Regions from separate parts of the Desulfatiferula olefinivorans genome, predicted to be linked through region 3. Evidence: riboswitches for the same ligand, from Rfam matches in the RefSeq annotation. Region 3 holds a riboswitch; each other region holds the start of a gene.
What was found. A riboswitch is a leader RNA that binds a small molecule or an ion and turns the genes downstream of it on or off. The one in region 3 is predicted to bind cobalamin.
Positions count from the first base shown of each region.

Region 1: another riboswitch for cobalamin. It lies ahead of ACYQ11_RS05565 (adenosylcobinamide amidohydrolase); the one in region 3 lies ahead of ACYQ11_RS15400 (TonB-dependent receptor plug domain-containing protein).
Region 2: another riboswitch for cobalamin. It lies ahead of ACYQ11_RS03195 (hypothetical protein); the one in region 3 lies ahead of ACYQ11_RS15400 (TonB-dependent receptor plug domain-containing protein).

Region 1 covers NZ_BAAHXV010000005.1:29,516-31,778, forward strand. The annotation lists gene ACYQ11_RS05560 (DegT/DnrJ/EryC1/StrS family aminotransferase) at 1-449, opposite strand, end outside; cobalamin riboswitch at 873-1,060, shown strand; gene ACYQ11_RS05565 (adenosylcobinamide amidohydrolase) at 1,194-2,263, shown strand, end outside.
Region 2 covers NZ_BAAHXV010000003.1:4,527-6,789, forward strand. The annotation lists gene hflX (GTPase HflX) at 1-183, opposite strand, end outside; cobalamin riboswitch at 645-852, shown strand; cobalamin riboswitch at 919-1,115, shown strand; gene ACYQ11_RS03195 (hypothetical protein) at 1,255-1,515, shown strand; gene ACYQ11_RS03200 (cobyrinic acid a,c-diamide synthase CobB) at 1,578-2,263, shown strand, end outside.
Region 3 covers NZ_BAAHXV010000023.1:68,558-70,820, forward strand. The annotation lists gene ACYQ11_RS15395 (mechanosensitive ion channel family protein) at 1-377, opposite strand, end outside; cobalamin riboswitch at 971-1,155, shown strand; gene ACYQ11_RS15400 (TonB-dependent receptor plug domain-containing protein) at 1,311-2,263, shown strand, end outside.

The DNA.
Region 1 (2,263 bases), on a different contig from region 3:
AACCGTGTATCATCGGCAATTTTTTGTTCCAGGTCATCGGTGTTCAAGGTGTAATTCGGGTTGCATTCGACCAGGACGGGAACGCCCCCTGCGTGGATGATGCTGCTCGGAACGGCGGTGAAGGTGAATCCCGGAACAAGGACTTTGTCGCCGGGCTCGAGGCCTGCGCAGAGCAGGGAAATGAAAATGGCGCTGGAACAGGAGTTGACCGCCAGGGCATAGGTCGAGCCGATATACCGGGCAAAATCCCTTTCCAAAAGGGCGGCTTCCGATTCTGACGGGTGGTCGCAGGCATATCGAAACAGTTCGCCTGACCTTAGAATGTCGCTGACCTTTTCAATGGCGTTTTCCGGGACGGGGTTGGGGACCGAGAGGTTTTTGGTGAACGCTTTTTGGCCTCCCTCGATGACAAGTTTTCTTGTTTTTTTTCTATCCTCGCCTCGATCCATCTTAATCTCCTTTTATTTTAATTAGTTATATCTTTTAATCATGGGTTTTGAAAACGGTGTGATTCGGCGCGGAAATGACGTGGGGATTGTTGAATGAAGAGATGAAAGGCTCTGGTCGAGACCTTCGGCGCAGGGCCGGGGTCATGGCCGAATCGGTTTGATGGGATCACGGTCTGTGAAAAACGGGACCGAATCCGCTTGCAGGGACATCATCCGTTGTGTGAAACAATGATGCCGCCGTTGTAACAATTTGATATTATTAAAGAACACTTTCTATGCTTAAAATAGATTTTTTAAATTATCAGAATGATCTCAAAAAGCAACGTTTTATTGCACGGCTGTGGGTTTAATCACCGCCCCTTGAAGCGCAAAAAAGCGCCTCTGATCTTGCTCCTTGACTTAATTGGGCCATGGGGTATGAATAGGAGGAAAAAGGGTTCGGGTGCTTTTTAAGAGCTTGAAAGGGAACCCCGTGAAAAACGGGGACGGGCCCACCGCTGTGATCGGGGACGACGGCCGCGCGAGACCACTGGGCAGAACATGGCCCGGGAAGGGGCGGCCCCATCGGATGATCCGAGAGTCAGAAGACCTGCCCGAACCAGGGTGCCGAACGCACTGGGAAGTGCCCGGCCCGATCCATTCGGATAAAAAGGGACATCCCCGGATCGAAACCGTATCGGTCCGGGGATTTTTATTTCCGGACAGCCGTTGTGAATCACCCCATATCAGAGCAGGAGATGTAAAATGCACTCAAACCCTTATGTTACATGGCCGGCGGCTGTCGTTTTTGCGTTTATACTGGGTTGGTCCGGCGTTGTCGGGGCCGGGCCGTTATCCGTTACGGATGATACGGGAAACGTCATCCGTTTCGACGAGCCGCCTCGGAAGGTCGTGTGCCTGGTGCCCTCGGCGGCGGAGATGATCTTTGCCCTCGGGGCGGACAGCCATGTGATTGGCCTGACCGTGCATAGCGGCGATCTCCAAGGCGCCGTGGGCAAACAGGTGGTGGGCGGCTTCACCCGGCCTTCGTTTGATAAGGTGACGGCCCTTGGGCCGGATCTTATCATCGCCTCGTCGTTTCAGAAGATACTGATCGACCGGATCGGCGATACCGTGCCGGTCTGCGTACTCGACACCCGGATGATGAACGATGCGTTCCGGCACCTGGAAATGATGGGCACGCTCTTCGATCGCGGCGGTAAGGCCCGGGCGCTGATCGATAAAAATCGCAGGCAGCTGGAGGTCATTGCCCGCAAGACGGCGTCGATTCCCGTGAATAAACGGCTGCGCGTGATGCGTCTCATGGGGCGGGATCAGGTCATGACGCCGGGCAACGATTCCTTTCAAAATGAGATGATCCGGGCCGCCGGGGGCATCGCCCCGGACTTCGGAAAAGCCGGGAACGTGGTCCCGGTGACTCCTGAGGAATTCTCGGCCTTCAATCCCCAGGTGATTTACGGCTGCGGGGACGATCTCACCACCGCAGGGAGCCTGTTTGAAAGAGAGGGGTTTCGTGATGCCGATGCCGTGCGTAACGGGCGGCTTCTGACTTTTCCCTGCGGGCTGACCTGCCGTTCCGGCGTCCATCTGGGTGATTTTGTATCCTGGCTGTCGGCCCGGATCTATGCCGAAGAATTCGCCGACTCCGCGCGAAACGTCCTGCCCCGGGCGATTGTGGAGAACAGGCCCATGGATCTGTCGTTTGATCATGTGAACCGGGCCCGGGTCGCCGTCGGCATGATCGACGATTTTGAGAACAAAACCCTGATCATCGATTTCAAAACACCCCGCACCGTGGTCTCCACCCTGGACGG
Region 2 (2,263 bases), on a different contig from region 3:
CAGCAGGGCGGCTTTGTCGGGTTTGGGGCGGCGCTGGGTCAGCGTGGCGATGACGTCGAGACCCATGGTTTGCGAAAGACGCCGGAGTTCGAGGAGGGAGGCCTCGTTTTCCTCATCGCTGACGTCCGGGGTTTGAACGGAAAAAAGCACCGCCGTTTTCTTTACAAGTGCGTGATCGATCATGGTTTGGTTTGAAACCTCGGCTTAATTTAAATTGTTGTTTTTATAACGCCATATTCATTTATCCTGTTTGGCGGAAGAAAGCAACAGGACAAAACCGAACGGGCAAGGCAATCGCAGATATGTTTTTCAAAACACATGGGCTTCATTTTGCGGGACGGATTGATGCCGTTCACGTTTACGGTCACGAGCACGAGCACGTTCACGATGGAGGCGGCAAGACGTGACAAACCATTTTTCCTTCGCGCTCTTCGTGTCCTTCAGGGAGCGCAGCGACCGGGTGGTTTAAGTGTTTGACCACGAAGCTCACGAAGGGCACGAAGGAAAAGAGCCGGGGCTCTTTTCTGGCATGTCATGGTGCACGGCGTCAGGCTGTGTCACACCACGCGTAGGCCCAGGCATGGCTCCGCGTTCATGGCGGAATAATCCTTGACTTTTTTCTGTCCGAAACACTATCCTTCGGTTAATTTTTCACATGTTCAGGTGCTTGCCGTCACGTGCCGTCAAGCCGAAAGGGAACCCCGTGAGAGTCGGGGACGGGCCCGCCGCTGTGATCCTGCCTTTTAACTAAGGAACCTTGTCCGCAACCTCTGCCACTGACCGATGATCAGGTCGGGAAGGCCGCCGGCAAGGAGGGAAAGTCAGAAGACCTGCCTGGACATTCGGCCGTCTCCTCGAGGACCATGGGGGCGGCGTCGGGTTTTGGGATTGAATACGGAAATCCCGCAACGGCCTGCGTCGTTGCGGGATTTTTTTGGTTTTGTGATGGGGGAAGGGAATCCCGTGAAAATCGGGAACGGTCCCGCCGCTGTGATCCCCGCCCGTTTGAAAACGGGAGCTGTTCAGACCTTGCGCGTCACTGTTTCGGGCACGGAATGGGAAGGCCGTCTGAATGGCGGGAGAGTCAGAATACCTGCCCCATCATGTGGCCCTTTTGCTTCGCGGATGAACGGAGCGTCCGGGCCGGACAATGGTGAAAAAGGGTCAAGTAAGCTGGGTGCAGCCCTTTTGTTCTTAACAGAGCAGGGGGCGTCACGGCATGCCTCCTGCGTATCGGATCAAAGGAGGCGTTTTATGAAAACCGGTGTGATTATTTACATGGCAGGGGACGAACCCCAGGGGTTTTGTCCGGAATCGAAACCCGTTCCTTTACATCTGGACGTCAAGGCCGACAAGGTGGCCTGGATTTCGAAGACCCGGGGGTATCATGACGTGTACGATGCGGACTTTGCCCTGAGCGCCCGGGGGATGCAGCGGATCATCTGCGTGATGGGCCGGTTTACCGAAACCGGAGAGGTGGCCCTGACCGGGCGGTCCCTGCGTCTGCGGGGATGATGTGGTTTTCGCCCCCTTCAGCGTTGAAGGGGGCGATTTATTGCGAAAGGCATTTGTTTGATATGGCGCGGGGACTGATTATCGCCGGAACCCACAGCGGTTGCGGAAAAACATCGGTGAGCCTGGGGCTGATGGCCCTTTTCAGGCGGCGGGGGCTTCGTGTGGCTCCGTTCAAGGTGGGGCCGGATTACATCGATCCGGGGCATCATCGGCGGGCGGCGGGACGGGTCAGCCGCAACCTGGACGGCTGGATGCTGTCCCGGGACTATAACAAAGCCCTGTTCGAACGGGTGTCATCGGATGCGGATATTGCCGTGGTCGAAGGGGTCATGGGGCTGTATGACGGGTTTGACGGCAGGACCGAGGCCGGTTCCACGGCACAGATGGCCAAGTGGCTGGGCCTGCCGGTGGTGCTGGTGGTGGACGCCCGCAGCATGGCCCGGAGCGGGGCCGCCCTGGTCAAGGGGTTCGAGGGCTTCGATCCGGATCTTCGGTTTGCCGGGGTGGTCTTCAACCGGGTGGGCAGCCCCGCCCATCTGACCATGCTGACCGAGGCCCTTGACGGCCATGTGGCCATGCCCTGTCTGGGCGGCATTGACCGGAATCAGGCCGTTGTCATGCCTGAGCGGCATCTGGGGCTGGTGACCGATGAGGAACAGGGCCTTTCCGATGGGCACCTGTCGGTCCTGGCGGACATGGTCGAGGCGGGCCTTGCCGTGGATGATCTGCTACACTCCCTCAACGAGAT
Region 3 (2,263 bases):
ACCCGGATAAAGGGAATAAGGCGCATGACCGCAAGCCGGAGATTGACCCATCGTTCCGCGATACGCTCCAGAATGCGCGAAACAAAGGCGATGACGTAGTAAGCCAGAACAATCACCACCACGGACCAGAGCAGCTTGGCGGCGCTCAGGGACCATTCCACCTTCGGCTTGGTTTGCGCAAGGGCCTCGGGAAGCCCCGATTTGGCGGCGGACTCCGATGGGACGGTCTCCGCGTCGGCACTCGCACCGGCATCCACAACCGAGATTTCGGTCCGGCCCGAAGGCTCTTCGGAAACGGGATCGACCGCTGCCGTCACGGCAACGCGGCAAAGGAGCATAACGATCAACAGCGCTGAAAAAACACATCGGCGTATCATCAAACGATCCCCTATCGGGTCACAGGACGGCGGGCAATGCGTCTTTACATTGCCGGAAGAAGCTTCGATGCCGTTAACTTAAAAAACATTCTCGTTGTCTCGCTGACGGGCACGCGTTGCTTTGCCCATCCTATGGGCGACACGATGTAGGATGGGCGAAGCAACGCGTGCCCATCAAACCCTAAGTTAATGATATTTTGTAATGAATGACTGAATACACAGGTTACTTAACCTACCACGCCATGCCCGTTGTGGCAAGCCCGGGTGTCATGCGTGCCAGGGCAATCGCATGTAACATTCGTTCACGTGCATGTTCACGTTCACGAGCACGAGCACGACAGGGCGAGACCGGCTCGACCGGCTCGTCCCACGCCAGTTGAATCATCTGACGGCGGCGGTCAACGTGTCGCCGGCCACCATCGTGCACGTGCTCGTGCTCGTGACCGTAAACGTGAACGGCATGAAGCCGTCCCGCAGGAAATAGATCATACTTGCGTTTGCCCTGGGGTGTCATGCGTGAAGCGAACGGGTGGTTGATGAAAGTGATTGATCTGAGATTCTCATTGACAAAAAGCAGAGATCCGGTTTAACACCATAGGCATTGTTGTCCAGGTGCTTCCATCGAAGCCGAACAGGGAATTCCGTGAAAAACGGGAACGGGCCCGCCGCTGTGACCGGGACGAACGCAGCACGATGCCACTGATCGTTAAAGGTCGGGAAGGCGCTGCAAGTAGGATGAACCGGAAGTCAGAAGACCTGCCTGGACGACGAACCTTAACCTCGCGGCAAGAGGAAGGTTCCATGTGATCTCAGGGTAAAAAAGGGATTCCCGGGTCGATATGTTTTCATATCGGCCTTTTTTTTTGCCTCGTCCGTGGTGTCCTCAATCTGTCGCACTATTGTTTCATTATCACTACAGGAGAGAGAAAAAAGATGAACAGAAAATGGTTGCTGGTGGGGCTTGTGCTGATCGCCACAGGGACTCCCGCCTTCGGAGACGATGCCGTTCACGAAATGGATCAGGTCGTGGTCACGGCAGGCCGGATCGAGGAAAAAAAAGCCGATGTGACCACCAACATCACGGTGATCACCGGGGAAGACATCAAAAAAACCGCAGCCCGTGATCTGGGGCAGCTGCTCAGCGAGCAGGGATTTCCCATCCGGAAATATCCCGGTAGCCTGACGGCCGTTTCGGTTCGCGGGTTTCGAACCGAAACCCACGGCAACGACCTGGCCGGTCATGTGCTGATTCTCATTGACGGCAGACGGGCCGGGAACGGCAATGTGTCCCAGCTCCTGATCGACAATGTGGAGCGCATCGAGATCATCCGGGGCCCCGGATCGGTGCAGTACGGGTCCTCGGCCATGGGCGGGGTGATCAACGTGATCACGAAAAAAGGCAGCGGCCGTCCCACCCTCTTTGTTGAGGAAACCCTGGGCAGTTTTGAGTATCAGAAGACCGGCTTTGGCGGATCGGGCAGCATGGGTCCGGTGGATCTTTCCTTTTCCGCCTCCCGGGAAAGCCAGGAAGCCTACACCACCTCCAAAAACATCCTGTACAACAACACCGGCGTCGACCGGGAGGACCGGATCTCAGCCGGACTGGGCTGGACCTTTCTGCCCGGTCACCGGGTATCGTTTACCTACACCGGATTTGACGGCGAAGGCATCGGACTGCCCGATGACTTCGTAAACAACGACCCGAACAATTACAAGGATTCGGAGCACACCACGATGGATCTGAACTACCAGGGACGTCTTGCAAGCGAGGCCCTGTCCTGGCAGGTCCGCCTGTTTGAGGGAAAAACCCGGCGGACGGATTACGATCCCAACGTCAGCGGCAGCGTTCCCGACTATTATCTCAGATCCGATCAGAAAGGGGCCCA